Regions from separate parts of the Arthrobacter sp. P1_H7 genome, predicted to be linked through region 2. Evidence: riboswitches for the same ligand, from Rfam matches in the RefSeq annotation. Region 2 holds a riboswitch; each other region holds the start of a gene.
The links. A riboswitch is a leader RNA that binds a small molecule or an ion and turns the genes downstream of it on or off. The one in region 2 is predicted to bind S-adenosylmethionine.
Positions count from the first base shown of each region.

Region 1: another riboswitch for S-adenosylmethionine. It lies ahead of AC1DXI_RS02030 (bifunctional o-acetylhomoserine/o-acetylserine sulfhydrylase); the one in region 2 lies ahead of AC1DXI_RS11885 (DUF1737 domain-containing protein).
Region 3: another riboswitch for S-adenosylmethionine. It lies ahead of AC1DXI_RS13455 (methionine ABC transporter ATP-binding protein); the one in region 2 lies ahead of AC1DXI_RS11885 (DUF1737 domain-containing protein).
Region 4: another riboswitch for S-adenosylmethionine. It lies ahead of AC1DXI_RS03665 (aminotransferase class V-fold PLP-dependent enzyme); the one in region 2 lies ahead of AC1DXI_RS11885 (DUF1737 domain-containing protein).

Region 1 is NZ_JBFUCO010000002.1:288,602-296,042, forward strand. It holds gene AC1DXI_RS02000 (glycine C-acetyltransferase) at 1-644, shown strand, start outside; gene AC1DXI_RS02005 (NAD(P)/FAD-dependent oxidoreductase) at 1,137-2,282, shown strand; gene hutI (imidazolonepropionase) at 2,294-3,508, shown strand; gene AC1DXI_RS02015 (histidine phosphatase family protein) at 3,531-4,211, opposite strand; gene AC1DXI_RS02020 (CPBP family intramembrane glutamic endopeptidase) at 4,322-5,089, shown strand; gene AC1DXI_RS02025 (VOC family protein) at 5,213-5,851, opposite strand; SAM riboswitch class IV at 6,022-6,137, shown strand; gene AC1DXI_RS02030 (bifunctional o-acetylhomoserine/o-acetylserine sulfhydrylase) at 6,198-7,441, shown strand, end outside.
Region 2 is NZ_JBFUCO010000010.1:209,703-217,143, reverse strand. It holds gene AC1DXI_RS11915 (ABC transporter ATP-binding protein) at 1-463, shown strand, start outside; gene AC1DXI_RS11910 (energy-coupling factor transporter transmembrane component T family protein) at 460-1,263, shown strand; gene AC1DXI_RS11905 (UDP-N-acetylglucosamine 1-carboxyvinyltransferase) at 1,411-2,934, shown strand; gene AC1DXI_RS11900 (glutamate--cysteine ligase 2) at 2,985-4,169, shown strand; gene AC1DXI_RS11895 (O-succinylhomoserine sulfhydrylase) at 4,198-5,406, opposite strand; gene AC1DXI_RS11890 (rhodanese-like domain-containing protein) at 5,407-5,826, opposite strand; gene AC1DXI_RS11885 (DUF1737 domain-containing protein) at 5,823-6,071, opposite strand; SAM riboswitch class IV at 6,180-6,293, opposite strand; gene AC1DXI_RS11880 (ATP-grasp domain-containing protein) at 6,612-7,441, shown strand, end outside.
Region 3 is NZ_JBFUCO010000012.1:28,950-36,390, forward strand. It holds gene acs (acetate--CoA ligase) at 1-1,617, opposite strand, end outside; gene AC1DXI_RS13450 (CoA-binding protein) at 1,924-2,349, shown strand; SAM riboswitch class I at 2,447-2,536, shown strand; gene AC1DXI_RS13455 (methionine ABC transporter ATP-binding protein) at 2,677-3,486, shown strand; gene AC1DXI_RS13460 (methionine ABC transporter permease) at 3,479-4,144, shown strand; gene AC1DXI_RS13465 (LLM class flavin-dependent oxidoreductase) at 4,191-5,627, shown strand; gene AC1DXI_RS13470 (MetQ/NlpA family ABC transporter substrate-binding protein) at 5,666-6,535, shown strand; gene AC1DXI_RS13475 (acyl-CoA dehydrogenase family protein) at 6,563-7,441, shown strand, end outside.
Region 4 is NZ_JBFUCO010000003.1:155,079-162,519, reverse strand. It holds gene AC1DXI_RS03690 (sigma-70 family RNA polymerase sigma factor) at 1-388, opposite strand, end outside; gene AC1DXI_RS03685 (DoxX family protein) at 637-1,185, shown strand; gene aroA (3-phosphoshikimate 1-carboxyvinyltransferase) at 1,193-2,596, shown strand; gene rsgA (ribosome small subunit-dependent GTPase A) at 2,580-3,695, shown strand; gene hisN (histidinol-phosphatase) at 3,772-4,602, shown strand; SAM riboswitch class IV at 4,680-4,793, shown strand; gene AC1DXI_RS03665 (aminotransferase class V-fold PLP-dependent enzyme) at 4,828-6,291, shown strand; gene AC1DXI_RS03660 (class I SAM-dependent methyltransferase) at 6,372-7,166, shown strand; gene AC1DXI_RS03655 (Nramp family divalent metal transporter) at 7,332-7,441, shown strand, end outside.

The DNA of each region.
Region 1 (7,441 bases), on a different contig from region 2:
TCTCGATGGACGGCTTCCTCGCCCCACTCGAAGCGATCTGCGACCTCGCCGACAAGTACGACGCCCTGGTCATGGTGGACGATTCCCACGCCGTCGGCTTCATGGGCGCCACCGGTGCGGGCACGCCGGAGCACGCCGGCGTCTCGGACCGTGTGGACATCTACACCGGCACGTTCGGCAAGGCCCTCGGCGGCGCCTCAGGCGGCTACGTCTCCGGCCGCGGCGAGGTCGTGGCGATGCTCCGCCAGAAGGCCCGCCCGTACCTGTTCTCCAACTCGCTGGCCCCGGCGATCGTCGCGGCCACGCTCAAGGCCCTGGACCTCGTGGAAAGCTCCGGCGAACTGCGCGGCAAGCTCTTCGCTAACGCTGAGCTCTTCCGGAACCGCATGTCCGAGGAAGGCTTCGACCTGCTCCCCGGCGAGCACGCGATTGTTCCGGTGATGTTCGGCGACGCCGTCATGGCGGCCAAGGTGGCCGACGCCATGCTCCACAACGGCGTCTTCGTGACGGCGTTCAGCTACCCGGTGGTGCCCAAGGGCGCCGCCCGGATCCGCGTCCAGCTTTCGGCCGCGCACAGCGCCGACGACGTCGAGGCCTGCGTCCAGGCGTTCGTGCGCAGCCGCGCTGCGGTGGGCGCAGCCTAGGCTGGATCCCTGAGGCCGGGCCCCACTTTCAGCACGGGGTCCGGCCCCACTCCAGGGGCCCGGCCCCACTCCAGGGGCCCGGCCCGCCCGTTCATCCTGGCTTTGCCCGGCCCGGCCCGGCCTTGCGCGTTCACCCCGGCTTTCTCCACAGGCTTGTCCGCGGGACATGCCCAGCTCCGGCGGCGAGGACTGGACATAATGCCACTATGTCCAACGGCCACGAGCAACGAAGGGCATGTCCCGGGCCGGCACGCGGCAACGGGGGGGGGCATGCCCAGTCGTGCGGACCAGGGAAGGGCATATCCCGGGCCGGCCCGCGGCAACGGGGGACATGGCCAGTCGTGCGGACGAGGAAGGGACATGTCCAGCGGTGCGGAACGTGGCGATGGCACGTCGGCCACCTTCGAACGATCCACTGGCGTCTTGTCGGCTACTGCCGCCCGGGCGCAGGTCGCGGCACGGCCTGACCCGAGAATCTGCAAGGATGGGACCATGTCAGCTCATTACGATGTCGTAATTGTCGGCGGCGGGATCGCCGGCCTGTCCCTTGCCTCCACCCTGGCCGGGCAATGCCGCGTGGCCCTGATCGAAGCCGAGCAGACCCTGGCCTACCACACCTCGGCCCGCTCGGCCCGGCAACTGATTCCCAGCTACGGCCCGCCCGTGGTCCAGGAACTGACCGTCCGGACGCTCGACCTCATCGCAGCCGAGGACGCCGGACGTCCGGAGCCGGTGCTCACCCCGCGCAGCTTCATGCTGATCGGGGACGACGCCACCGTCCGGGCGGAGGCCAGCGGCCACATGCGCCGGATCACCCACGCCGAGGCACTGGATCTGTGCCCGGCCCTGGTCCCGGACTCGTTCAGCGCCGCCGGGCTGGACACCGGATCCTTCGCCTGCAACGCCCCCGTGCTGCTCGAGGACCACCGCCGCCGTGCCGAAGCGGGAGGCGTGGACATCATCACCGGCGCCAGGGTCCATTCGGCCCAGCGCCTCGGCACCGGCTGGGAACTTGGCGCCGGGCAGGAAGGCTTCCAGTCCGCCGTCGTGGTCAATGCCGCCGGTGCCTGGGCCGACGAGCTCGCCGTCCTCAGCGGCGTCGAGAAGCTCGGCCTGCAGCCGTACCGGCGCACCGCGGCGATCGTCGACGTCGAGAATCCCCTCCCGGAGGCCTGCCCGATGGTGGCGGCGGCCGATGACAGCTTCTACTTCCGGCCCGACGGCGGCCAAGTCCTGATCTCGCCCGCCGAACACGTGCCGAGCGGGCCCGAGGACGCCCGGCCCTATCCCGGCGACGTCGAACGGCTCGTCGCCCGGCTCAACACGATCACGACACTCGGGATCCGGAACGTCCGCACGGCGTGGACGGGGCTGCGGACGGAGGCGGCCGACGGCGTCCCCGTGGTGGGGTTCGACGCCGAGGCCACCGGATTCTTCTGGCTCGCCGGCCAGGGCGGGTACGGTTTCCAGACCTCATCCGGCGTCGCGGAGCTGGCCGCCGGGCTGATCCTCGCCGGCCAGGGTTCCGCCGCCACGGCCACGGCTGTGCCCCCGCCGGTGTCCCCGGCAAGGGACGCCAGTCCGGCATCCCGGACAGCGGAGGCGCTGGCCGCGACCCGCTGGTCCATCCGGCGCTGAAGAATGGATCCATGAGTACCCTCATCACCAATATCGCCGAACTGATGACCCAGGACGCGGAACACCGCGTCCTCCGCGACGCGGCGGTGGTGATCGAGGGGGAGCGGATTTCCTGGCTCGGCCCCGCAGCCGACGCCCCGGCCGCGGACGAACGGGTGGACGCCGGGGGCCGGGCGCTCCTGCCGGGCTGGGTCGACTCGCACACGCACCTGATCTTCGCGGGGGACCGCACGGCCGAGTTCGAGGCCCGGATGGCGGGACAAAGCTACAGCGCCGGCGGGATCGCCGTCACCACCGGCGCCACCCGGAGCACGAGCGACTTCGACCTCACCCGGCTGGCGATGGGCCGCGTCGCGGAGGCCGTGTCGCAGGGCACCACCTACCTGGAGACCAAAACCGGCTACGGCCTGGACCTCGAGAACGAGGCCCGCAGCGCCCGCATCGCCTCCACCGTGGCGGACGAGGTGACATACCTGGGGGCGCACCTCGTGCCCGCCGGGATGGACGCGGAGGAATACACGGAGCTGGTCTGCGGGCCGATGCTCACCGCAGTCCGGCCCTACGTCCGCTGGGCCGACGTCTTTTGCGAGCAGGGCGCCTTCAACGAGGACCAGTCCCGCCGGGTGCTCCTGGCCTGCAAGGCCGCCGGGCTGGGGCTGCGCGTCCACGGCAACCAGCTCGGCGAGGGCCCGGGCGTCCGGCTGGCGGTGGAGGTCGGCGCCGCCAGCGTGGACCACGTGAACTACCTTTCGGCCGCGGACGTCGATGCCCTCGCCGCCAGCTGGTCCGGGTGGGACGCCGCCGGCAGCGGCACGCGCGGCACGGTTGCCACCTGCCTGCCGGCCTGCGATCTTTCCACCCGGCAGCCGCTGGCCCCCGGCCGGGAACTGCTCGACGCCGGTGTGCAGCTGGCGCTGGCCTCCAACTGCAACCCAGGCACGTCCTACACCAGCTCCATGGCGTTCTGCGTCACCACCGCCGTGCTGCAGATGCGGCTCAGCGTCCACGAGGCGGTGCGCGCCGCGACCTACGGCGGCGCGCTGGCCCTGGGCCGGGAGTCCGGGAACGACGTCGACGGCGAACGCGCGGTGGGCTCGGTCGCCGTCGGACACCGGGCGGACCTGCACCTGCTCAACGCGCCTTCCGCCACGCACCTGGCCTACCGGCCCGGCATCCCCTTGACGCACGCGGTGTGGCGGGCCGGTGTAGCGCAGCCCATCCGTTAGCCGGCCGGTCCGCCGACGGGCCCTAGAACATCATGGGCGGCGCGTCCAGGACGGTCTCGTCCACGCGCCTCTTCTCCCACTGCGTGAAGGGCTTGTCGAGCTCGTACTTCCCGCGCGCGGTGCGCAGCAGGGTGCGGACCTCGGCGTTCTCCGGGTTGTTCAAGGATTCGAAATATTCCACCGACCAGTGGAACCAGCGCATGCAGAACAGCCGCATGGTCAAGCCGTGCGTCACGAACAGCGCGTTTGGGGCATAGCCGGGCTTGGACCAGTGCCGGTGCAGGGTTTCCATGAAGGAGGAAATCCTGTCATACACATCGGAACCGGACTCGCCCTCGCGGAAGCGGTAGAAGAAGTGCCCGTAGGCGTTGCGGAGCTCCTTCTGGTCCTCAATGTCGCCGGCGATCTGAAAGTTCGCCCAGTCCTGTTCGCGCAGGCGCGGTTCCTCGATCACCCGCTCCACGAGCGGGCCGAGATTCAGCGCCTCGAGGGTCTGGTAGGCGCGCAGGTACGGGGAGACGTAGACGCACACCGGGCGGCCGTCCAGCTGACGCCGGACCTCTTTCCCGGCCGCGGTGGCCTGCTCCAGGCCCAGGGGTGTCAACGGGATCCGGTAGTCCGGAACACGGTTGTAGATCGAGGTGTCGGCATTGGCGGCAGACTGGCCGTGCCGGATCATGATGATTTTCCGGGGCGCGCTCATAGTCCCCAAGCATAGGGCTCCCAAAAAGCAAGTGCCGCAGGCACAACCCCGTTCGGCCGGCACCACGCGGGCACCAGCAAACTATCGGCAAGTGCAGGCAAGATAGAACCATGTTGGTTCCCTCCCGCCGTCGGCTGCGGTTCGAAGTGTTGATTGTCCTGGGGTTGTCGCTGGGGCAGTCCGCGGTCTACTCCCTGGTGCAGCTGCTGGACAAGATGACCACGGCGCCGCTGGCCCAGGGGACATCCACGCTGAACCGTTCGCAGAGCGCGCGCGAATACTTCGACCTCACGTACCAGTTGCTGGACATCGTCTTCGCCCTGGTCCCGGTGGCCCTCGTGATCTATTTCCTCACCGAGCACTGGCCGGCCGGTCAGCGCGGGACCTCGGCGTTCCGAAGGATCGGCTTCGACTTCGCCCGGCCCGGCAAGGACCTGCTGCAGGGCCTGGGACTCGCCGCGCTGATCGGCATTCCGTCCCTGGGGCTCTACGCGGCGGGCCGGGCGATGGGGATCACGACGGCGATCATCCCCAGCGCCCTGGACGCGTACTGGTGGACCGTGCCGGTGCTGGTCCTCTCCGCGATCCGGCACGCGGTGGTCGAGGAAGTGATTGTGGTGGCGTACCTGCTGGACCGGCTCGGGAAACTGGGCTGGAGCGTGCCGGCCGCCATTGCCGCCAGCGCCCTGCTCCGCGGCAGCTATCACCTGTACCAGGGGTTCGGGCCGTTCATCGGCAACGCGGTGATGGGCGTCGTCTTCGCGCTGGTGTACACGCGGACCAAACGGGTGATGCCGCTCGTGATCGCCCACGCCATCCTGGACACCGTGGCGTTCGTGGGGTTCAGCCTGTTCGGCAAGGCCGTGGGCCTGGGCTGAGCGCGTGGTCCGGCACGCTTGGGACGCGCCGTCGCCCGGCCTTAAATGATCTCGGCCGCCGTCTCCTAGGTGACATCGTTGGCACCTAAGAGATGGCGGCCGAAGCGTGGGGCAGGTGGAGCGTTAGATCGTGACCGCTCCGGAGGCGGTCTCGAAGGTGACGGAGAGGATGCCGGGAGTACCGTGCGGCGCGATCCAGTTCACGGCGACGTCTTCCAGCGGCTTTTCAACTGGTTCGCCCAGCCACTCCGTGACGCGGGCTGCCGAACCGGCAATGGTCAGTGCGGACATCTTGACATCGCTCGCGTAGGCGTTGGACGGGTGCAGTTCCGGGTCGCCCTCCCACTTGAGCATGTAGGGCACCTGGGGGTCGGCGATGAGCCCCAGGATGCCGATCTGCTTCCAGACCAGTTCGCGGCCGTCGGGAAACTTCCGGTTGCCGTTGACGGCGGCGCGGCCGAGCCTCTCCTCGAACGGGGCCAGGTCGTCAACCTCGACGCACCAGCCCATCCAGCCGCCGCCGGCCTCGGAACGTGCCCGGACGGCCTGGCCGAACGGGGCCTTGTCGGAGGCCGGGTGGTTCAGGACCTCCACGACTTCCAGGTACTTGTGTCCCGCGAGCGGGATAATCATGTTGCGTGTCCCGAAACGGGGGTGCACTCCACCCTTCACGGCTTCAACGCCGAGGGCAGACGCAATACGTTCAGTGGTGGCTGCCAAGCCATCGTGTTCACAGGCGTAAGAGACGTGATCCATGCGCATGCCATCATCTTGGCACTTTGTGATGGACCTCTCAGCTTAGGCTCCCCTAACCGTCATGGGACGTCCGGGGGCGCTGACCGGGGCGGCCCGGGAAGCGCCGACAGGGAGACCGTCTTCATCTTCGTCACAAAGCTATCCAAGGCTCCGCCGCCATTCCTACACTGAAGCCAGGTCATGAGTGCCAGCGCACAGCCCCGGCTTGCTGGCCGGCAACCCTCGTATCGCGGTGGGGTGCCCCGGGTGAAGACCTGGCCGCCCGGCGCCCGCCGGAGGGCAAGCGCGGCGCCAGTCCGGTCCGGGCCGAAAGCCCCGGCCGGTGCTGTGCCCAGTGACTCGAGGAGCATCAATGTCCAACGCCTGGTCCTTTGAAACCCGCCAGATCCACGCCGGCCAGGAGCCGGACAGCGCCACCGGCGCGCGTTCCCTGCCCATCTACCAGACGACGTCGTTCGTGTTCCCCAGCGCCGAAAGCGCCGCGAACCGCTTCGCGCTCGCCGAACTCGCGCCCATCTACACCCGGATCGGCAACCCCACCCAGGACGCCGTCGAACAGCGCGTGGCCAGCCTCGAAGGCGGCCTCGCGGCCCTGCTGCTCAGCTCCGGCCAGGCCGCCGAGACGTTCGCGATCCTCAATATCGCCGAGGCCGGGGACCACGTGGTGGCCAGCCCCAGTCTCTACGGCGGAACCTACAACCTGCTCGCCCACACGCTGAAGAAGTTCGGCATCTCCGTGACCTTCGTGGCGGACCCGGACAACTTGGACCAGTGGCGGGACGCCGTCCAGCCCAACACCAAGCTGTTCTTCGGCGAAGTGGTCTCCAACCCCCGCCAGGACGTGCTGGACATCGAGGGCGTCTCCCGCGTGGCGCACGAGGCCGGCGTGCCGCTGGTCGTCGACAACACGCTCTCCACCCCCTACCTGATCCGGCCGATCGAGTGGGGCGCGGACATCGTGGTCCATTCCGCCACCAAGTACCTCGGCGGGCACGGCGCCGCAATCGCCGGCGTGATCGTGGACTCCGGCAACTTCGACTTCGGGAAGGACCCGGAGCGGTTCCCCGGCTTCAACACCCCGGACCCCACGTACAACGGCCTGGTCTACGCGCGCGACCTCGGCGCCGACGGCGCACTGGGCGCGAATCTTTCCTACATCCTCAAGACCCGGGTCCAGCTACTGCGCGACCTCGGCTCCGCGGTGTCCCCGTTCAACGCCTTCCTCATCGCCCAAGGCATCGAAACGCTGAGCCTGCGCGTGGAGCGCCACGTGGCCAACGCCACCAAGGTGGCGCAATGGCTGGAGGGGCGGGACGACGTCGAATCGGTCGCCTACGCCGGGCTGCCCTCCAGCCCCTGGTACGAGCGCGGCCGCAAGTATGGGCCCAAGGGGACCGGCGCCGTCGTGGCGTTCAACATCGCCGGGGGAGCGGAGGCCGGCAAGCGGTTCGTCGATGCCCTCGAACTGCACTCGCACGTCGCGAACATCGGCGATGTCCGGTCCCTGGTGATCCACCCGGCGTCGACCACCCACAGCCAGCTCTCGCCCGAACAGCAGACGATCGCCGGGGTGAACCCCGGGATGGTGCGGCTGTC
Region 2 (7,441 bases):
GATCGCCAGGATAGGAACCGTCTTCCAGGAACCCGAGCACCAGTTCGTCACCGGCAAGGTCCTCGACGAGCTCATGTTCGGCCCGCGTCACCTCGGCTACGGCGAAGACCGCGTGGACGAACTGCTGGAGCGGCTGCGGCTGACGGAGCTTGTGGACGCCAACCCCTACACGCTCTCCGGCGGCGAGAAGCGGCGCCTTTCGGTAGCCACCGTGCTGGCGGCGCACCCCCAGGTGCTGGTCCTGGACGAGCCCACCTTCGGCCAGGATGCCAATACCTGGGCCGAACTCGCCTCGTTCCTGTCCGAGCTCCTCGACGCTGGCACCGCCGTCGTGTCCGTGACGCACGACGCCGAATTCAGCGCCGTCCTCGGTGGCACGGAACTCCGCCTCCGGCCACGGGAAACCGCCGCCGCGGATGCTCCCGGCCCGGATCTTCAGCTGCCGGAGGGGGCCTCGCCATGAGGGACGCACTGAGCCTGCGCGGCAACCATGCGCTGCTGACCCGCGCCAACCCGCTCGCCAAGTTCACGGCGGTCACCCTGATCACCCTGGTCCTGGCGCTGTCCATTGACTGGGTTTCGGCGTCGGTGGCGCTCGCCTTCGAACTGCTGCTCCTGCCGCTGGCGGGCCTGACCGTCGCCTTGCTGTGGCAGCGCGGCTGGCCGCTGATCCTCGCGGCGGCGCTGGGCGGCTGGAGCACGGCCATCCTGGCGCCCGATTCCGGATCCGTCCTGCTCGATGCCGGGATCTGGTCCATCAGTGCCGGTTCCCTGCAACTGGGGATCGGCTTCATGCTCCGCGGGCTCGCCATCGCATTGCCTGCGGTGCTGCTGATGAGCTGCACCGACCCCACGGACCTGGCCGACGCCCTGGCCCAGAACGCAAAACTGCCGCACCGGTTCGTCCTGGGAACCCTGGCCGCCATGCGGCTCGTCGGGATCATGGCCGAGCAATGGCAGACCATCGGCATGGCCCGGCGGGCCCGCGGCGTGGGCTCAAGCGGCAACCCCTATCAGCGGTTCCGCGCCATGCTGGGCCAGAGTTTCGGTCTGCTGGTGCAGGCGATCCGGAGCGCCTCGCGGCTCGCGGTGACCATGGAGGCCCGCGGGTTCGGCGGCGCCGAGCGGACCTGGGCCCGGCCGTCCACGTTCAGCGGACTCGACGCCTGGGTGCTGCTGGGCGGACTCGGCATCGCGGCTGCCGCCGTCGCCGCGGCCCTCGGCGCGGGCACCTGGAACCTCGTCTTCCTCACCCGCCAGTAACCGGCGCCGCCGCCGGGGGAGCGCCGGAGGTCCGGGGAGTTGCGGCGCCGCGCCCGGTTATCGCATGGTGCGGGTATTCGTGTGAGATTGGCGCCATTCCGGCCGGAATTGCTGCGATTGATAAATCATGCGTGATATTTTCGGGGCATGACTCAACCGACTGCTGAACACGTAGGCATCCTGCTCCGCGAGGCGCGCGGGGCCAAGGGCTGGACCCAGGGACAACTCGCTGCCGAGCTCGGCACCAGCCAGAGCGCCATCGCCCGGATGGAACAGGGCAAGCAGAACCTGAGCCTGAAGATGATCCAGCGCCTGGAGGCGATCGTCGGGCACAGCATCGTCAAGGTGGGCCGGCCCCAGATGACCCACCTGCGCGTCGAGGGCGGCCGCACGCTCGCCGGCGCGGTGGACGTCAACAGCAGCAAGAATGCCGGCGTCGCGCTGTTGTGCGCCAGCCTCATCAACCGCGGCACCACCACCCTGCGCCGGCTGGCCCGGATCGAGGAAGTGAACCGGATCGTGGAGGTGCTGACCAGCATCGGCGTCGAATGCACCTGGCTCAACGCGAACGACCTCCAGATCCGCCGCCCCGCGGTCCTGGACCTGGCATCCATGGATGTGGAGGCGGCCCGCCGGACCCGCAGCGTCATCATGCTCCTGGGCCCGCTGCTGGACGAGGCCGACACCTACCGGCTGCCCTACGCCGGCGGCTGCGACCTCGGCACCCGCACCGTGCAGCCGCACATGCAGGCGCTGCGCCAGTTCGGCCTCAGCGTGGAGGCGAAGTCCGGGTTCTATGCGGTGCAGGCGCCGCCGTCGGACGGTCACGACCGCTCCTTCGTGCTCAGCGAACGCGGCGACACCGTCACCGAGAACGCCATCATGGCCGCAGCCCACCGCCGTGGCACCACCATCATCCGCAATGCCAGCCCGAACTACATGGTGCAGGATCTGTGCTTCTACCTGCAGATGCTCGGCGTCGACATCGCGGGGGTTGGCACCACCACGCTGAAGATCACCGGACGCCCGTCGATTGACGCCGACGTCGAATACTTCCCGTCCGAGGACCCGATCGAGGCGATGAGCCTCATCACCGCCGGCATCGTGACGAACTCGGAAGTCACCATCCGCCGCGTCCCGATCGAGTTCATGGAAATCGAACTGGCCACGCTCGAACAGATGGGCCAGCGGCTCGAGGTTTCCGGGGAGTACTTTGCCCGCAACGGCCGCACCCGCCTGGTGGACGTCACCACCAAGCCTTCGGAGCTGCGGGCGCCGGAGGACAAGATCCACCCCATGCCCTTCCCCGGCCTGAACATCGACAACCTGCCCTTCTTCGCGGTGATCGCCGCCAACGCCCACGGCCAGACCATGATCCATGACTGGGTCTACGAGAACCGGGCCATTTACCTGACCGAACTCAACAAGCTCGGCGCCCAGGTCCAGCTGCTCGATCCGCACCGCATCTACGTCAACGGGCCCAGCAAATGGCGTGCGGCCGAGGTGGGCTGCCCGCCGGCGCTCCGCCCCGCCGCCTGCCTGCTGCTGGCCATGCTGGCCGCCCGTGGCGTCTCGGAGCTGCGGAACATCTACGTCATTGAGCGCGGCTATGAGGACCTGGCTGAGCGGCTGAACACCATCGGCGCGAAGATCGAGTACTTCCAGGACTGAGCCCGCATTGGTTTGGGGCGTTTCGGCGGATCCTGACGCACAATAGATTCATGCGCACCTTCGGCGTGGAGGAAGAACTGCTGATAGTGGACCCCGAATCGGGGATGCTGCTTGCCCTCGCTGACCTCATGCTGCCGAGTCTGGTGCCGCCGCAGCAGGAAGCCGCCAGGGTTCTCCCGGCCCAGAAGCCGGTCCACGAAGGCGCCGATTTCAGCTACGAACTCAAGCTCGAACAGATCGAGACCCAGACGCATCCGTGCCTGGAGTACACGGAACTGCTCCGGCAGCTCAGGCGTGGCCGGGCCCTCGCGGACCAGGCCGCCCGGGCGCACGGCGGCCGCGTCGCAGCCCTGGCCACGTCGCCCCAAGGCTCCGCCACGCACCTGACGCCGAATCCCCGCTATATGACCATGCAGCAGCGCTTTGGGCTCACCGTCCGGAACCAGCTGACCTGCGGCCTCCACGTCCACACCTTTGTGGAGTCCCCGGAGGAGGGCGTGGCCGTGATGGACCGGATCCGCGACAAACTGGCCGTGCTGATAGCACTCAGCGCGAATTCCCCCTACTGGAACGGGGCCGAGACCGGATTCGAAAGCTACCGCACGCAGGCCTGGAACCGCTGGCCGGGCTCGGGTCCCACGATGATCTTCGGCAGCCTCCCCGTCTACCGCCGCGTGGTCACCCGGCTGGTGGAAAGCGGCGTCCTGATGGATGAGGGAATGGTCTATTTCGACGCGCGGCTGTGCCGTCAGCATCCCACCGTGGAGATCCGGGTCGCGGATGTCTGCCTGCGGGCCGAGGACGCTGCCCTCATTGCCGTGCTGGTGCGCGCCCTCGTGGAGTCGGCGGCGCGGGAATGGAACGACGGCGTCGATCCCGCCCCCGTGCCCACACTGCTGCTGCGGATGGCCGCCTGGCAGGCCAGCAATTGCGGACTGCGCGGGGAGCTCCTGGACTTCGGAACCTTCACCCCTGCCCCGGCCGCGGACGTGGTCAGGGCGCTCGTGGACTTCGTGGCCCCGGTGCTTGAGGAGCAGGGCGAGCTGGAGCTGGCGCGCGAGGGCGTCGAGCGGATTCTGGCAGAGGGCACCGGTTCGCAGCTGCAGCGCGGCCCGTTCCGGGCCGGTGGCCTGCCCGCCGTCGTCGAGCGGGCCATCGAACTGACCACCGAGGGGCCCGTCACCGAAGGGCCGGCCGATAATCGTTCGCCCCTGGGCCGGTTGCGCCCGGCCTGACCGGGAGCCGGCACCCGGGGAAGTACACCTAGACCTGCTTGAGTGCCTGGCCGAGGTCGCGGATGAGGTCCTCGACGTCCTCCAGGCCCACCGAAAGCCGGACCACACCGTCGCTGAGCCCGATCGCCGCGCGGCCTTCCGGACCCATCGCGCGGTGCGTGGTGGTGGCCGGGTGCGTGATGAGCGTCTTGGCGTCGCCGAGGTTGTTGGAGATGTCGATGATCCGCAGCGCGTCCAGGAGTGCGAACGCGGCCTGCTTCGCCGTGCGGCCGGGGGAGGGCTGCAGTTCCAGGGTGAGTACCGTCCCGCCGGCCTTCATCTGCTGCACCGCCAGCCGGTACTGCGGGTGGGACGGCAGCAGCGGGTACTTTACCCAGCCGACCGCAGGCTGTCCCTCGAGCCATTCGGCCAGGCGCAGCGCCGAGGCCGAGGAATGGTTGACGCGCAAGGCCATGGTCTCCAGGCCCTTGGTGAGCACCCAGGCATTGAACGCCGAAAGCGCCGGACCGGTGTGCCGCATGAGCTGTTTGACGGGCCCGTCGATGAATTCCCTGGTGCCCAGGATGGCCCCGCCCAGGACCCGGCCCTGGCCGTCGATGTGCTTGGTGCCGGAGTAGACCACCACGTCCGCGCCGAGGTCGCCGCAGCGCTGCAGCAGCGGGGTGGCGAAGACGTTGTCTACCACCACCGTGGCGCCGGCCGCATGCGCCAGTTTGCTCACGGCGGCGATGTCCACGATTTCCTGCATGGGGTTCGACGGCGACTCGAAGAACACCGCGGTGGTCGGCTCGGACAGCGCGGCTTGCCACTGCCCCAGGTCCGGGCCGTCCACGAAGACCGTCTCGACACCCCAGCGCGGCAGGATCTCGTTGAGGATCACGAAGCACGAGCCGAACAGCGAGCGGGCCGCGACCACCCGGTCCCCGGCCGCCAACAGCGCGCCCAGGGCGGTGAAGACGGCGGACATGCCGGACGCCGTCGCAAAACACGCCTCCGTTCCCTCGAGCAGCCGGAGCCGCTCCTGGAAGGTGGCGACGGAGGGGTTGCCGTAGCGGGAGTAGACGAAGCGCTCGTCCTCCCCGGTGAAGGCGCGCTCGGCGGCGGCCGCGGACTCGTAGACGAATCCTGAGTTGAGGAAGATCGGCTCGGTGGTTTCCTGGAAGCCGGTGCGGTCAAGGCCGCCGCGGACAGCCTGGGTGTCGGCCGCCCAGCCGGCGGCGTCGGGATTGAAAGTCACTTAAATCTTTCCGAGGTTGGTGGGCAGGCCGCGGTTCTTCCAGCCGTTGACGGTGCGTTCGCCGAAGCGGTCGGTCTCGCCTTCGAAGCCCTCGAGGACGTTGTACGAGGTGTAGCCGGCGGCCGTCGCGGCCGTCGCGGCGGCGATCGACCGGGCACCGGAGCGGCAAAGGAACACCAGCTCGACGGCGATGTCCTCCGGCGCCTGCTGCCTTAGCTGTTCCACGAAGTGCGGGTTCGGCGTGCCGCCGGCGAGGTTCCACTGGATGAAGAGCGGATCGTTGCGGCTTTCGCCCGCGGCCGCGGTGTCCGGGATGCCGATGTTGGCCCATTCGCCCTCGGTTCGGACATCCACCAGGATGGCTCCGGCCTCCAGCTTGGCCCACGCCTGATCCGGGCTGAGGTCTCCGGCGTAGCTCATGCGTGGCCCGCGAAGGCCCCGTCGGCGCCAAACTCGTCGGCGTCGAGCTCATCAACCGCATTGGCCACGGCGGCGTCCGCACTTGCAATCGCGGCGGGCAGGACCAGCGCCTGCGCCACGATCACGGTGCTTCCGTTGAAGCTGGCGGCGGGGCTTCCGTGCAGCACATAGCCCTCGGCCAGGGCGGCTGACACCCGCTCGCAAAAGGCGCGGTCATCCGCGCCGGTGAACAGGCGGTAGGCCAGTCTTTCCTCGCCGGCAGGTGGTGCACTGGGTGCAGTGCTGGGGGCTGCGGCGGGGACTGTACTGGTGGCTGTTGTGGGTATTGACGTGTCGGTCACGACGGATCTCCTCTTTCACGCTTGCAGCTCGAATTCTCGATTGCCGAGTATTCACCTGAGGCACCCCGCCGCGAAAGGGAGGGTTGCCGACCGGCCAGTCAGGGCTTGGCACCGGTTCTCATTACTCCCCAAAAACGTAACACCTGCGACGCCGGCCCGCACCGCCGCCGTCGTCATGTTCCGTAACCGGGCCGTGGCCCGGGCGAGTAGTGGCGGGCTCCAGTTTCGGGTACTGCCCACTCGTGTCTGCCGGGACGTTTCGCCGTCTACTGGGGGGATTAGGTCCGACGCGTCGGCCGGCGCTGCAGGTGATTCTGGCAGTTTGTGAATCGAGCAGTCCGTGAAACGACTCGTCTGTCCATCAACAGGCTGTCTGAGAATCGGTGGCTGGAACGGTCGGAGCCGCAGCCGCGGTCCGGCCGGTGACGGCGGAATGGAGCAATAGTGGACCCGCGCATACTCGTTACCGGGATTACAAGCGCCGCCGGACGGGCCGTCGCGGCCCAGCTCGAAGCCCGGGGCCTCCCGTACCTCGGCTCCGATGCCCGCGCCGACACCCGTCAGGCCGGGGAGGCTCCCGCCGCCGCCGCGGTCAGGCTCCTGCCGGCGACGGACCCGGACATGATCCTGGACCTGCGCCGGCTGGTGGACCGCGAAGCCATCAACGTCATCATTCCGACCCTCACCGTGGAACTCCCGGTCCTGGCCGCGGCCCGCGCCGGATTCGCCCAGGACGTGCGGATCATCGTGGGTGATCCTGCCGCGGTGGCCCTCGCCAACGATCAGCTTTTCACCACCTGGGCGCTGCAGGCAGCCGGCATTCCGGTGCCCCGGTTCGCGGTTCCGGGCGACCTCGCCGCCGCGCCGGCATCCCTCGCCGGCCTCAGCGGCCCCGTGGTGGTCAAGCCGCGGGTCTTCAAAGGCTCCCATGGTGTCCACCTGCTGGCCGGAACCGCCTCTGTTAGCTGGAAGAACATGCCGGCGGGGCAACTGGTCCAGGAATTTATCCCGGGCGCCGACTACGTGTGCCTGGTGTTCGGCACCCCGGCACGCAACGCGATGGCCCCGGTGGCGGTGGTCCTCGAGAAGACCAGGACTCCGTATGGACGCGCCGGCAGCGACGAAGTCAGCCGGAGGGTGCCGGCGAATCAGGCCGGGGATGTGCGCAAGCTGGGTCTGGCCGCCGTCCGCACGCTCGGGCTGACCGGGCCGGTCCAGGTCCAGATCCGCCGCCGAACCGACGGAACGCCCGTGGTGCTGGGTGTCTGCGCGAC
Region 3 (7,441 bases), on a different contig from region 2:
GTTGAGGGTGTCATCCACCCGCCCGAGGATCCAGATGTCGCCGTCGTCGTCATACTTGGCGCCGTCACCGGCGAGGAACCAGCCCTGCTCGGCGTATTGGCGCCAGTACGAATCGAAGTACCGGCGCGGGTTGCCCCAGACCGTCCGGGCGATCGCGGGGCCGGGGGAGTCCACCACGATGAAACCCTGTACGCCGGGCGGCACCGTGTTGCCGGCGTCGTCCACGATTCGTGTGCTGACGCCGGGCAGCGGGCGGGCCGCGCAGCCGGGTTTGAACGCGGTGTCCGTCGGCGCGGGGGAGAGGATGGTGGCGCCGGTTTCGGACTGCCACCAGGTGTCCACCATCGGGGCGGTGCCGGCGCCGATGTTGGCCCGGAACCAGCGCCAGGCCTCGGGGTTGATGGCCTCGCCCACCGTGCCGAGCAGACGGATGGAGGAGAGATCGTACGTGGCCGGGACGCCGTCCGGGAACCAGCCCATGAGGGAGCGGACCAGGGTGGGCGCGGTGTAGTACTGCGTGACCGCGTAGCGTTCGATGATCTCGAAGTGCCGGCCCGGGTGCGGGGTGTTGGGTGTGCCCTCGAAGATGACCTGCGTGGCGCCGTTGGAGAGCGGGCCGTAGAGCTCGTAGGTGTGCGCGGTGACCCAGGCGAGGTCGGCCGTGCACCAGTGCACGTCCTTCTCCCGCAGCGCCGGGTCGGGGTTGCTGAACAGGTGCTCGAAGCTCCAGGACGCCTGCGTGAGGTAGCCGCCGGAGGTGTGGACCAGGCCCTTGGGCTTGCCGGTGGTGCCGGAGGTGTACATGATGAACAGCGGCGTCTCGGCGTCGAACGCCTCGGCCACGTGAGTCTCGGAGGCGGACCCGACGGCGTCGTGCCACCACACATCGCGGCCCGCGGTCATCGGGACGGTGTCCAGTTCGCCCGCGGGAGTGGTCCGGTTGACCACCAGGACGTGTTCGATGGCGTTGTCGCCGGAGACGGCGGCGTCCGCGTTGTCCTTGACCGGCACGGCGGTGCCGCGGCGGAACTGGCCGTCGGTGGTGACCAGGAGCTTGGCGCCGGTGTCCTCGACCCGGAACTTCAGGGCCTCCGCGGAGAACCCGCCGAAGACCAGGGAATGGATGGCGCCGATGCGGGCCACGGCGAGGGTGATGATGACGGTTTCGGGGATGACGGGGAGGTAGATGACCACCCGGTCGCCCTTGGTGATGCCGAGATCCAGGAGGACGTTGGCGGCTTTGGAGACCTCGCGCTGGAGGTCGGCGTAGGTGACGGCACGGCGGTCACCGGGCTCGCCCTCGAAGTGCAGGGCCACCTTGTCCCCGCGCCCCGCCGCTACGTGGCGGTCGACGCAGTTGTAGGCGACATTGAGTCTGCCCCCTTCGAACCAGGTGATCTGCGGTCCGATGCCGGCCTCGACGTCGGCCGGGACCCGGCGGTGCGCGGTGTGCCAGGGCTTGGCGCGCTCCATTGCGCCGCCGGGCACGTCCGCCCAGTCGAGGCGGAGAGCCTGGGTTTCCCAGAACGCAACCGTCTCTGCCTGGGCAGTTCCCGCCGTCGCGGCGGCGCCGTGCCGGGGAAAGGTGGGCAGGGCGGAATAATTCTCAGGGGTCATTGCTGCACTCCATCGGTCCTGGCAGTAGCACCCTTGGTCCCTCCGGTTCCCTCGAATTTGCTCGAAGGAGGGCGGAACAGTTCCGTGGGAATGGTCATCTCACGTCACCGGGGGTTGCTGCGGCGTCATCGATCCAGGTCTCTCGGCCGCTCGGGATGGTCATTACCTACTAGAACTTCAGATGCAGGATTCCACAAAATCGACGCCTGGGAGCGCTGTAATATTCGTTCACGCGGCCTGGGCCCGGTCGAAATCATTCATTTATTCGGCGATTGTCCGGAAAGGCCGCAGGAGTAAGGTTGATGCATGGCCCATGTTAACGATCCGGCAGTCATTGACCGCCTCATGCGAACCAAAGGCACGTGGGCGGTGGTCGGCCTCAGCACCAACGAATGGCGCTCGGCGTACGAAGTCTCCCTCTATGTCCGGGACCGGATGGGCATGACCATCATTCCGGTCAACCTTCCCGGCGACGACGTCCACGGGGAGAAGGGGTACCGTTCCCTGGCGGACATCCCGGCGGAGAAGCACCCGATCGACGTCGTGGACTGCTTCGTCAACTCCCACAGGGTGGGGGCCGTCATTGACGAGGCCATCGCCGTAGGCGCCAAAGCCGTCTGGCTGCAGCTGGGCGTCTTCGACGAGGCCGCGGCGGACCGCGCCAAAGCCGCCGGGCTGGACGTCGTCGTGGACGCGTGCCCGGCCCGCGAAGGCTGGCGCGTGGGCATCTAACGGCCCGGGAATGACGATCAACAGGTTGGGAAGAGTCGGTTACAAAATGTGACCGGCTTTTTCCGTATCCGCCGCATTGCCGTGTGAGATGGACTCGTAACCATCCCGAGCGGCTGAGAGATCTGGCTCTGTGACGCCGCAGCAACCCCCTCTTTGAGGACGGTGCTACCGCCAGGACCGATGGAGAACCACTGTGTTCTTAGGCTCCCGCGGCTTCGCTCAGCGCTGCCCGGAAGCCAGGACCCAGGGCTTTCCTCGGGCGAGCCCGGAGGAAATCATGAACACGCAGACAGCGGCAGCGCCGCGGCCCCGAGCAGGTGGGGGCCTGTGATCGAGATCCAGAACGTCAGCACGTCCTTCGCTTCGGCCGCTGGCCCCTTCACGGCCGTCGACGACGTCAGCCTGCACATCAGGCGGGGCACCATTCAGGGCATCATCGGGTTCTCCGGCGCCGGCAAATCCACGCTGCTGCGCAACATCAACCTCCTCGAGCGCCCGACGTCGGGACGCGTCCTGGTGGACGGCGTGGACTTGGTGACCCTCTCCGACGCCGAGCTCCGGACCAAGCGGCACGACATCGGCATGATTTTCCAGCACTTCAATCTCCTCAACAACCTCACGGCCCAGGAAAATGTGGAGCTGTCCCTGAAGTTCGCCGGCGTCGGGAAGGCAGAACGCCGAAGGCGGGCCGCCGAAACCTTGGAAATCGTGGACCTCGCCGACAAGGCGGGGACATATCCGGCCAAGCTCTCGGGGGGCCAGAAACAGCGGGTGGCGATCGCCCGCGCCCTCGCCACCGGGCCCAAGGTGCTGCTCTGCGACGAGCCGACGTCGGCTGTCGATCCCCGGACGACGTCATCGGTCCTGCAGTACCTGGCCGACGTCAACGCCGAATTCGGCATCACGATCGTGGTGGTCACCCACGAGATGAACGTCATCAAGGCCATCGCGGACAACGTCGCGGTCATGGAAGAGGGCCGGGTGGTGGAGCAGTTCGACCTCACCGAACTCCGGCGCCCCGGCTTCCACCCGGCGACGTCGATCGGCCGCTACCTGGTCTCCGATGAGATCCAGCTGGACCGCTCCGGGAGGGGCACCCACACCACAGCCGAGTCGGAGGGCCTGATCAATGTTTGACCGCGTCCTGGAAGTCCTGCCCGAAATCGGCGTCGCCATGGGGCAGACCCTCACCATGCTGCTGGTGGCCATCCCGCTGGCGGTGCTCCTCGGGACACCGCTGGGTGTCCTGCTCTACACCATCGGTCCCAACGGGCTCAAGCACCGGCCAAAACTGCACCGCGTCCTGGACGGACTGGTCAACCTGCTCCGCTCGTTCCCGTTCCTGATCCTGCTGATCGCGATCATTCCCGTGACCAGGTTCATTGTCGGCACGACCATCGGCACGGCCGCCGTCATTGTCCCGCTGACTCTCAACGCCATCCCCTATTTCGCCCGCTTTGTGGAACAGAACCTGAGCCAGCTCGGCGGCGGAGTGGTCGAAGCGGCACGGTCCATGGGCGCCAGCCGGTCCCAGATCGTCCGGGACGTCCTGATTGTGGAGGCGAAGCCCGGACTCGTCAGCTCCATCACCATCATGACCGTCAGCTTCATCTCCTACTCGGCGATGGCCGGCCTGGTGGGCGGCGGCGGAATCGGCGACTTCGCCATCCGGTACGGCTACTACCGCTACGAAACTCCGCTCATGATCACCGCGATTGTCCTGATGATCCTGCTGGTCACCATCGTTCAGCTGGGCGGGTCCTATGTTGCCCGGCGCCTGGACAAGCGCCTCTGAGCGTCCCGCAGCACCCTCTTCCCACCTCCCCAGCGGAAAGCACCCCATGACTTCAACACCCAGTACCCGCTTCGACGGACCCCGCCCCCGCCTGCTGATCAGCGCCTTCGTGATGAACACGTCCAGCCACATCATGGGCGGCCAGTGGCGGCGCCCGGAAGCCCAGCAGCACCGGTTCAACGAACTCCAGCTCTGGGTCGACCTGGCCCGCCAGCTCGAGGACGCGAAGTTTGACGCGATCTTCTTCGCCGACGTCGTCGGTCTCTACGGCGACTACGACGGCGGCTGGGCATCGCTGCTGAAAAAGGGACTGCAGGTGCCCTCCAACGACCCCCTCATCCTGCTGTCCGCGCTCGCCACCGGAACGCGGGAGATCGGGCTGGCCGCGACGTCGTCGGTGATCCAGAGCCACCCGTTCCAGTTCGCCCGGCAGATGTCCACGCTGGACCACATCAGCGGCGGCCGCGTGGCCTGGAACATCGTCACCAGCGTGCTGGAAAACGCGCACCGGAACTTCAACGCCACAGAGCTGACCAAGCATGACGAACGCTACGACTGGGCGGACGAATACGTCGAGGCCGCCTACAAATTGTGGGAAGGGTCCTGGGCAGACGATGCGCTGCTCCGGGACAAGGAGACCGGAGTCCACGCGGACCCGGAGAAAGTCAGCAAGATCTACCACCGCGGACCCCGGTACTCGATCGACGGGCCCCACCTCGCGGCCCCGTCGCCGCAACGCACCCCGGTGCTTTTCCAGGCCGGGAGCTCCGGCCGCGGCCAGCAGTTCTGCGCCGCCAACGCCGAGGCCACCTTCACCCTCGCGCCGAGCACCGAGGTGGCCGCGAAGTACACCGCGGCCGTCCGGGATCAGGCCGTTGCCGCCGGCCGCCATCCGGATGACGTGAAGTTCCTGCAGGGTATGCACTTCGTGGTGGGCGGCACCGAAGCCGAGGCGAACCGCAAAGCCGACGAACTCGAGGACAGCCTGGACATTGAGGCCCTGCTGGCCCACGTGGGCGGCGGGTTCGGCGTCGACCTCGGCGGCCTGCCGCTGGACACGCCGCTCGGTGACCTGGAGACCGAAGGCAGCCAGGGCCATCTCACGGCCATCCGCGCCTCCGTCCGTGGCGGCAACCCCACCCTCCGCGACATTGCGCTCTACCGCAGCCGGGCCAACCGGGTGGTGGGAACGCCGGACCAGATAGCCGACCGCCTCGAGCAGTGGCAGGACGCCGGAATCGACGGCATCAACATCATCAACCAGACCATCCCCGGCTCCTACACCGACTTCATCGACGGGGTGCTGCCGGAACTGCGCAGCCGTGGCCTGGCCCAGACCGGCTACGCGCCGGGAACCCTGCGCGAAAAGCTCTTCGGCGCCGGGCCGCGCCTCAACGGCCGCCACCCCGCCGCCGCCTTCCGGGGAGCCTTCACCGAATTCTCCGCGGCTGCCGAAAACCAGCCCGCCACCGTCACGGCCTAGCCATAGCTCAGCGCGAACCACCACAAAGGACCAAGACCATGCAGCGTAGAAATTTCCTCAAGTATGCCCTCGCCGGCGCCGGCGCAGTGTCCGCCGCGGCACTGACCGGCTGCGGCCTCACCAACCCCGGCGGTGCCGGCGCCAGCGGCGGCAAGACGATCAAGATCATCGTCACCGAGTCCGCCCCGTACCAGGAACCAACCAAGCTGGCCCAGAAGCTGCTCGCGGCCCAGGGCTGGACCCTGGAGCCCACGTACGTCACGGACATCATCCAGCCCAACCTGGCCGTGGCCAACGGCGAATTCGACGCCAACTTCTTCCAGCACAACGCCTACCTGAAGCAGTTCAACCAGGACAAGGGCCTGGAGAACGTGGGACTGTTCTACGTCTACAGCGCGCCGGGCGGCATCTGGTCTGACAAGTACAAGTCCCTGGACGAGCTCCCGGACGGCGCCAAGATCGGCATCCCCGTGGACCCGGCGAACAACGGCCGGGCCCTGTTCATGCTGCGCGATGCCGGCCTGCTGGAGCTGTCCGACGCAACCGTGATCCACACCTCGCAGAAGAACATCACCGCCAACCCGAAGAAGCTGCAGTTCGTGGAAGTGGACCAGCAGTCCCTCGCCAAGACCCTTCCCGACGTCGATGCCGGCTTCCTGGTCGCCCGGATGGCCGCCGACGCCGGGCACAGCAAAGACGACGCGCTGGCCTTCGAAACGGATGCGGACCAGGTCCCGTTCCGGATCGTGGTTGCCGGGCGGAAGGATTTCGCCGGGTCGGAGAAGGCTGCGGCCCTCAAGGCCGCCTTCCAGTCCCCGGAGGTCAAAGCCTGGTTTGCCAGCTACCAGAAGGGCATCCTGCCCACCCCCTGGGACCAGGATCCCGCCGCCGACGTCGCCAAGCTCTAGTCCGGCCAACAGCAACCGAGGGAACGCATGTCCTACGCACCAGAGACCACAGCCCCCGCCGCGCCATCGGCCGCAGCACCTTCGGCTGAAGCTGCCTACGAGACGCTCGCGCAGCGTTTCCGGCCCGTGTTTGCCCGGATCGCGGAGGGCGCGCTGGCCCGCGAGCAGGACCGGGTCCTGCCCTTCGAACAGGTCCGCTGGCTGAACGAGGAAGGCTTCGGCCGGCTGCGGGTGCCCACGGAACACGGCGGCGACGGCATCGGCTTCGAGCCCTTCTTCCGGCTGCTCATCGAACTCGCCGCGGCGGATTCCTCCGTGGCCCACCTCTACCGCTCGCACTTCGCCTTCGTGGAAACCGTCGGGCTGGAATCCGTGGTTTTCCGGAACCGCTGGTACCCGAAGGTGGTGGCCGGGGAGATCTTTGGAAACGCCGCCACGGAGAAGTCCGGAAATGTCCTCGGCACCACCGGGACCAAGCTGAAGCGCCACGGCGGGGACTGGCTGCTCAACGGCAGGAAGTATTACACCACGGGCACCATCTTCGCCGAGTGGATTGCCGTCATGGCCAGCACCGAGGGTGTGGAGGGCCGGCAGTACGCCGTGGTCAGCACCACCCAGCCGGGGGTTGAGATCCTCGACGACTGGGACGGGTTCGGACAGCAGCTGACCGGCACCGGCACCACGATTTTCCGCGACGCCGTGGTGCCGGACGCCAACATCATCCGGCGCTCGGAATCCACCACGCACGAGCCGGCCTTCTTCCAGCTGGTCCTGCTCGCCGTCCTGGCGGGCATCGGCCGGGCGGCGCTGGTCGACGCGAGGGCACTCGTGCGCGACCGCAAGCGCACGTTCAACACCGGGTCCGGCGACCTGTTCCGCAGCGACCCGCTGATCCTGCAGCTCGTG
Region 4 (7,441 bases), on a different contig from region 2:
GCAGCGGCTCGCGCTGACGCTTCCGGTACAGGTTGATGTACGTGTTGGTGAGGATGCGGTACAGCCAGGCCTTCAGATTGGTTCCGGGCTTGTACTGGTGAAACGCGGAGAACGCCTTTGTATACGCCTCCTGGACCAGGTCCTCGGCGTCGGAGGGGTTCCGGGCCATCCTCATGGCCGCCGAATACAGCTGGTCCACGTACTGCATCGCGTCACGTTCAAAGCGCACCCGGCGCTCTTCCGCGGACTCGGTGGAGACATCAAGGGGCTTCCCGTCCACCTCGGTCTCCAAGGCGGCGGACGCGCCGGCATCAGGTGTCTTGGTGGGCGTGGCGTCGTTTCCGGCAACCTCGTGCATGGCCGCAACGGCCGGGTCCATGGTGCTCATTGCGTTCAAGTCTACTGTCACCTTCCGCCGGGCACCCGGAACCGCCGGAAGCGCGAGGGTCCATGATTGCCCGGAACCGGCTTCCGGTTCCGTCCTGTCTTTGACCAGAGTCAAATCTCCGCCTTCGTTGGCCTGCTGGGATCTGCCTTTCACAACCACGTCCTGCGGGCAAATATTCCGCAAAAGTGCAAGACTAGAACCGGTTCTCCCGCAGTGAAGCCGCTGTTCGTCCATCCAGGAGGAAATTCATGTCGTTTGTCCGCTTTCTCGCCCGGCCCATGCTCGCTTCCAGTTTCGTCCTCGCCGGCATGGACAAGCTCAAGAATGCGGATGACACTGCGGCCCAGCTGTCCCCCCTGTTGCGCCGTACGGCCGACGCCCTGCCGTTCCAGCCGAATGAAAAAGTCGTGGCACGCGTGATCGGCGGCACCCAGATCGGTGCCGGCGTCTGCTTCGCCCTCGGCAAGTCCGCCCGGCTGGCGGCCACCCTGCTCGCCGTCATTTCGATCCTGAACGGCTACGTCGAATGGCGCAGCGCGGACATCTCCTCGAAGGAAGCCCGCGACGCCCGCCGCAAACAGCTCCTGAAGAACGTCTCCCTCACCGGCGGCGCGCTCCTCGCCGCGGTCGATACCGCCGGCAAGCCCAGCCTGGCCTGGCGCGCCGGGCACCTGGCCGCGGATGCCAAGAAGAGCGCCGGACACCTCGCCGCCGATGCCCGCAAGACCACCAACAAGCAGCTGAAGAAGGCCGACAAGGTCGTCCGCAAGGCCGTAGACCACTCTGCCGGAGCCTAAGACGGTAATGACTGGCACCACCCCCTCAGCAGCTGCCCCGTCCCACCCTGCCAGCGTCGGTCCGCACTGGTCCGCCCCCTTCGCCGCACGGCCGGTCGATGCCACGGTCACCGTTCCGGGATCCAAGTCCCTGACCAACCGGTACCTCGTGCTCGCCGCCCTGGCGGACGGCCCGTCCCGGCTGCGGGCACCACTCCACTCCCGGGATTCCGCGCTGATGATTGAGGCCCTGCGTCAGTTGGGGGCCACCGTTACGGAGGTTCCCGGCGACGGCGCCTTCGGCCCCGACCTGGAAATCGTCCCGATCAGCATGGACGCCGCCGCTGCGGACACGGCGATCGACTGCGGCCTCGCCGGCACGGTCATGCGCTTTGTGCCTCCGGTGGCGGCGCTGCGCCGTGGTGAGTCCCGTTTCGACGGCGACCCGCACGCCCGCAAACGCCCCATGGGCACCATCATCGAGGCCCTGGCCGGCCTGGGTGTGGCAGTGACCGCGCCAGACGGCGGTCGGGCGTCGTCATTGCCGTTCACCGTCCACAGCACGGGCGAGGTGCGCGGCGGCCACCTGATCATCGATGCCAGCGCTTCGTCCCAGTTCGTCTCCGCCCTGCTGCTGGCCGGGGCACGCTTCACCGAGGGACTCCACCTCGAACATCAAAGCCGGGAGCACGCCGGCAAGCCCGTGCCGAGCCTGGACCACATCAACATGACCGTGGCCGTGCTGCGCGGCGTGGGCGTGGCGGTCGATGACTCGGTGCCGAACCACTGGGTTGTCTCCCCCGGCCCGATCCGCGCCTTCGACGTCCGGATCGAGCAGGATCTCTCAAACGCCGGCCCGTTCCTCGCGGCGGCCCTGGCCACCGGCGGCACCGTGCGGATCCCGAACTGGCCCGCGGAAACCACCCAGGTCGGTGATCTGTGGCGCGGCATCCTTACCGCCATGGGCGCCACCGTGACAGTGGACGGCGGCACCCTGACCGTCAGCGGAGGGCCGGAGATCAAGGGCGGCGACTTCGACGAGACCAGCGAGCTCGCCCCCACCGTGGCCGCACTCTGCGCCCTCGCCGCCGGCCCCTCGCGGCTCAGCGGCATCGCCCACCTCCGCGGCCACGAAACGGACCGGCTCGCCGCCCTCGTCGCCGAAATCAACCGCCTCGGCGGCGACGCCGAAGAGACCGCCGACGGCCTCATCATCCGCCCGGCCGCGCTGCACGGCGGTGTGGTGCACAGCTACGCGGACCACCGTATGGCAACCGCCGGCGCCATCCTCGGCCTTGCCGTACCGGGCGTGGAGGTCGAGGACATCGCAACCACGGCCAAGACCATGCCCGATTTCCCGCAACTCTGGGAAGCGATGCTGGCACAGGGACCCGCCGCAGATGAGGACACCGCCGGTGGCACGCAGCACTGATTCCTGGGACGAGTCCGACGTCCGGATCCGGCCGAACAAGAAGGGCACCCGCCCCCGCACCAAGGACCGGCCCAGCTACGACGACGCCGTCACCGGACGCATCATCACCGTTGACCGCGGCCGCTACACCGCCGTCGTCGGCGAAGGGACCCCGGACGAACGCAAGATCATCGCGGCCCGCGCCCGGGAGCTGCGCCGCAACCCCGTGGTTGCCGGCGATTTCGTCTCCCTGGTCGGCGACGTCACCGGCGAGCCCGACACCCTCGCGCGGCTGGTCAAGATCCAGGACCGCAAGACACTGCTGCGCCGCAGCGCCGACGACACGGACCCGATCGAACGCGCCGTCGTGGCCAACGCCGACCAGCTGGTGGTGGTGGTCGCCGCCGCCAACCCCGAGCCGCGGACCGGTTTCATCGACCGCGCACTGGTGGCCGCGTACGACGCCGGCATTGAGCCGCTGCTGCTCGTCACCAAGGCCGACGTCAAGGATCCCGCCGAACTGCTGTCCAACTACCAGCACCTCGATTTTCCCGTCATCATCTCCAAGACCGCGGACTCCGCCGCTTCCGGCATCGACGCCCGCTCCGACGACGGGCTCTCCGCCCGGCTCGACAAGGACGCGGTGTCCCAGCTGCGCGACTACCTCGACGGCAAGGTCACAGTGATGCTGGGCCATTCCGGCGTCGGCAAGTCCACCATGGTCAACGCCCTGACCGGGGCCGAGCGGGCCACGGGAGGCGTAAACGCGGTAACCGGCCGCGGCCGCCACACGTCCTCCTCGGCACTGGCGCTCAAGGTCAACGATGCCCCGGCGGGCAGCTGGATCATCGACACCCCCGGTATCCGGTCCTTCGGCCTGGCCCACGTGGACCCCGACCGGATCCTCCGTTCCTTCCCGGACCTGGAACCGGGAACCGATGACTGCGAACGCGGCTGCAAGCATGACTCCACCGCCGTCAACTGCGGCGTCGACAAATGGGTTGCGGCCGGGCACGCGGGGCCCTCGGGACCGGCCAGGCTCGCGTCCCTGCGCCGGCTGCTGGGCACGGACCCGCGGATGGAAGCACAGGAAACCAAGGAACTGGGCACCGTCTCCTAGCCGGCCCGGCCACCGGGCTGCGGCGCCGTGCCGCGGCCTCCCGCCCGGCAGCCCGGTTTGACGGTAGTTTGGAACCATGAGCCAACCCGCTTCGAGCTACAACGATGACCTGCGCCTTGCCCATGTACTGGCAGATTCGGTCGATTCCCAGACCATGAGCCGCTTCAAGGCGCTCGACCTTCGGATCGAGACGAAGCCCGACCTCACACCCGTCACCGATGCCGACAAGTCCGCGGAAGAGGCCATCCGCGGCCAGCTCTCCCGGTCACGTCCGCGGGACGCGGTCCTGGGCGAAGAATTCGGCAGCTCGGGCCACGGTTCCCGCCGGTGGATCATCGACCCGATCGACGGCACCAAGAACTTTGTCCGCGGCGTCCCGGTCTGGGCCACCCTGATCGCCCTCGTCGATGAGGGCGAACCGGTGGTCGGCGTAGTCAGCGCGCCGGCACTGGGCAAGCGCTGGTGGGCCGCCAAGGGTGCGGGCGCCTACACGGGCCGCTCGCTCGCCGCCGCCACACGGTTGAAGGTATCCAATGTCTCCAATCTCGAGGACGCCTCGCTGTCCTACTCCAGCCTTGGCGGCTGGAAGGAACGCGGGAACCTGGATGAGTTCCTGGGCCTGACCGAGGAAGTGTGGCGGACCCGCGCCTACGGTGACTTCTGGTCCTACTGCCTCGTGGCCGAGGGTGCCGTGGACATCGCCTGCGAGCCCGAGCTGAACCTCTACGACATGGCCGCCCTGGTCCCGATCGTGACCGAGGCCGGCGGCCGCTTCACCTCGCTCGAGGGCGAGGACGGACCCTTCGGCGGCAACGCCCTGGCCACCAATTCGATCCTGCACTCGGAAGTCCTCAAGCGGCTCAACCCCGGACTCGACGACCTCTTCCCGGCCCACCCCAACAACTGAACCGCGCCCGTAATAATCCGCTTCACAATCGGCGGCCGCCTTTTCCCCGGCTGCGCGGATGTCCTACGCTCGATGCAGGTCACGAGTGCCAGCGCTAAACCCCGGTTTGCTGGCCGGCAACCCTCCAGTCGCGGTGGGGTGCCCCGGGTGACGACCTGGCCGGTCCGGAACGGACCCGGCAAGCGCGGATTCCCACGGTGTGGGGTCCTGTTCGAGTGAGGTCCCATGACAACTGCCATTTTCCCCGTTGCCCCCGAATTCCATGCCGCCGGTGCAGAACAGTCTGCAGGGCAGGCTGATGGCCGCCTCGCCCTCGCGGCCCGCCCGCTGGCCGCCGTTACCGGGGCGGAAATCCAGGCGCCGCTGATCACCGGCGGCCACACCCGCTACGCCAACCTCGACTACGGCGCCTCCGCCCCGGCCCTGTCCGTGGTCTCGGCCTACCTGAACGAAATCCTGCCGTACTACGCCAGCGTGCACCGCGGCGCCGGCTACGCATCGCAGATCAGCACGTCCGTCTACGAGAACGCCCGGGACATCGTGCGGGACTTCGTCGGCGGCCGGCCGGACGATTCCGTGATCTTCACCCGCAACACCACCGATTCCCTGAACCTGCTGGCTGGCTGCCTGCCGCTGCGCGACGGACGGCCCGCGGGCGAGGTCGTCTACCTCGACATCGAGCACCACGCCAACCTCCTGCCCTGGCAGAATGTCCCGCACCGCAGCGTCGTGGCCGCCCCTACCCTCGCGGCCACGGTGGACCGCCTGCGCGACGAGCTGGCGCGCGGGGACGTCAGCCTGCTGGCCGTCACCGGCGCTTCCAACGTCACCGGGGAGATCCTGCCGATCCGGGCCCTGGCCGCGCTGGCACACGAGTACGGCGCCAGGATCGTTGTCGACGCCGCGCAGCTGGCCCCGCACCGGCGGATTGACATCGCCGCGGACGGCGTCGACTACCTCGCCTTCTCTGGGCACAAGCTGTACGCCCCGTTCGGCGCGGGCGTGCTGGTGGGGCGGACGGACTGGCTCGACGCCGGCACCCCGCACCTGGCCGGTGGCGGCGCGGTCCGCGACGCCCGGCTCGACTCCGTCAGCTGGACCACGGGACCTGCCCGGCACGAGGGCGGCTCGCCGAACGTCCTTGGCGCGGCGGCCCTCGCCCGTGCCACCCAGGTCATTGCAGCCCTGGACCCGGAGCAGTGGCAGGCCCACGAGGACGCCATCCGGTCCTTCCTCGTCGAAGGCCTCCAGGGCATCGACGGAGTAACCGTGCACCGGATCTTTGCCGATTCGCCTTCCGCTTCTTCCTCCGAAGGCGGTCAGCCGGGCACCGGCACGATCGGCGTCGTGAACTTTTCCGTGGAAGGCTTCGACGCCGGGCTGGTGGCCGCCTACCTGTCGGCTGAACACGGCATTGGCCTGCGCGACGGCCGCTTCTGCGCCCACCCGCTGCTCAAGCGGCTCGGCCTGCCCTCCGGCTCCCTGCGGGCCAGCTTCGGGCTGGGCTCGCGGCTGGAGGATGCCGAACGCCTGCTGGCCGGCCTGCAGCAGCTGCGGCAGAACGGACTCGGCTGGGACTACGTGGTGGACGCCGGCCGCTGGGTGCCGGCCAACGATACCCGCAGCTACCCCCACTGGGCGCCGAACACCCCGGGCACCGCCGGCGCTGCGCCCTGCACCCTCGACTAGCGCAGGATCAGGGCCCGGCGCGGGTGCGGTAAATTCGAAAGGTATCTGAAACAAGCAGGACCTTCCGAAGGAGATCGCACGTGGCAAGCGCCGGCCCCAGGCTGCACAGTGAAGCTAGGCTGCACAGTGGACCTAAGCTGCACAGCGGGCGGCGCCAGGAACTCGGACAAAGCTTCCAGGACGGCGGGGAACACTATGAACGTGTCCGCCCCGGCTATCCGCAGGAGTCGGCCGGCTGGCTGGTCCCGGCGGGGGCCAAGGACGCCGCGGACATTGGCGCCGGTACCGGGAAGTTCACTGCGCTCCTGGCAAAACGCGGACTGGGCACGGTGGCTGTGGACCCCTCGGCCGACATGCTCGAGCAGTTGCGCCGGACCCTGCCGGACGTCATCGCCATCGAGGGCAGCGCCGAGGACACCGGTCTCGAGCCGGAGTCCTTCGACCTCGTCACGGTCGCCCAGGCGTGGCACTGGTGCGACCCTGGCCTGGCCAGCACCGAGATTGCCCGGATCCTCCGGCCGCACGGAGTGCTGGGCCTGATCTGGAACCAGCTGGACACCAGCGTGCCCTGGGTGCACCGCCTCTCCCGGATCATGCACGCCGGGGACGTCCTCAAACCACACTTCCGCCCCGCCGTGGGCCCCGAGTTCACCGGGCTGGAGAGCCACGTGACGCGGTGGGAGGATTCCGTCACCACGGAGGACATCCAGGAGCTGACCAAGTCCCGCAGCTACTACCTCGCGGCATCGGAATCCACCCGGGCCAAGGTCATGGCCAACCTCGCCTGGTACCTGCACGAGCACCTGGGGCACACCCCAGGCGACGTGCTCCGGCTGCCTTACCTCACCCAGACGTGGCGGGCCTTCCGGGCCTGATGCACGCTCCCCCCGGATTCCCGGATTGCACGCAGGGCCGCGCCGGGCTTATTGTTTCGGTATGCCTAATAATTACTTGTAGGCGCATGGAACTTTGACACCGGCTGCTTTCCGGCCGGCGCCGATCATCGGGTCGACGCGGACGCGCCAATCACAGGAGCTGCAGTGCTGGAGGTAAAAGGACACGGGCAACCGGCGCAGGACGCCGCCCCCACCTACAAACACCCGGGTGCCCGCAGGGCGCTGATCGGCCTGTTGGGGCCAGCGTTCGTGGC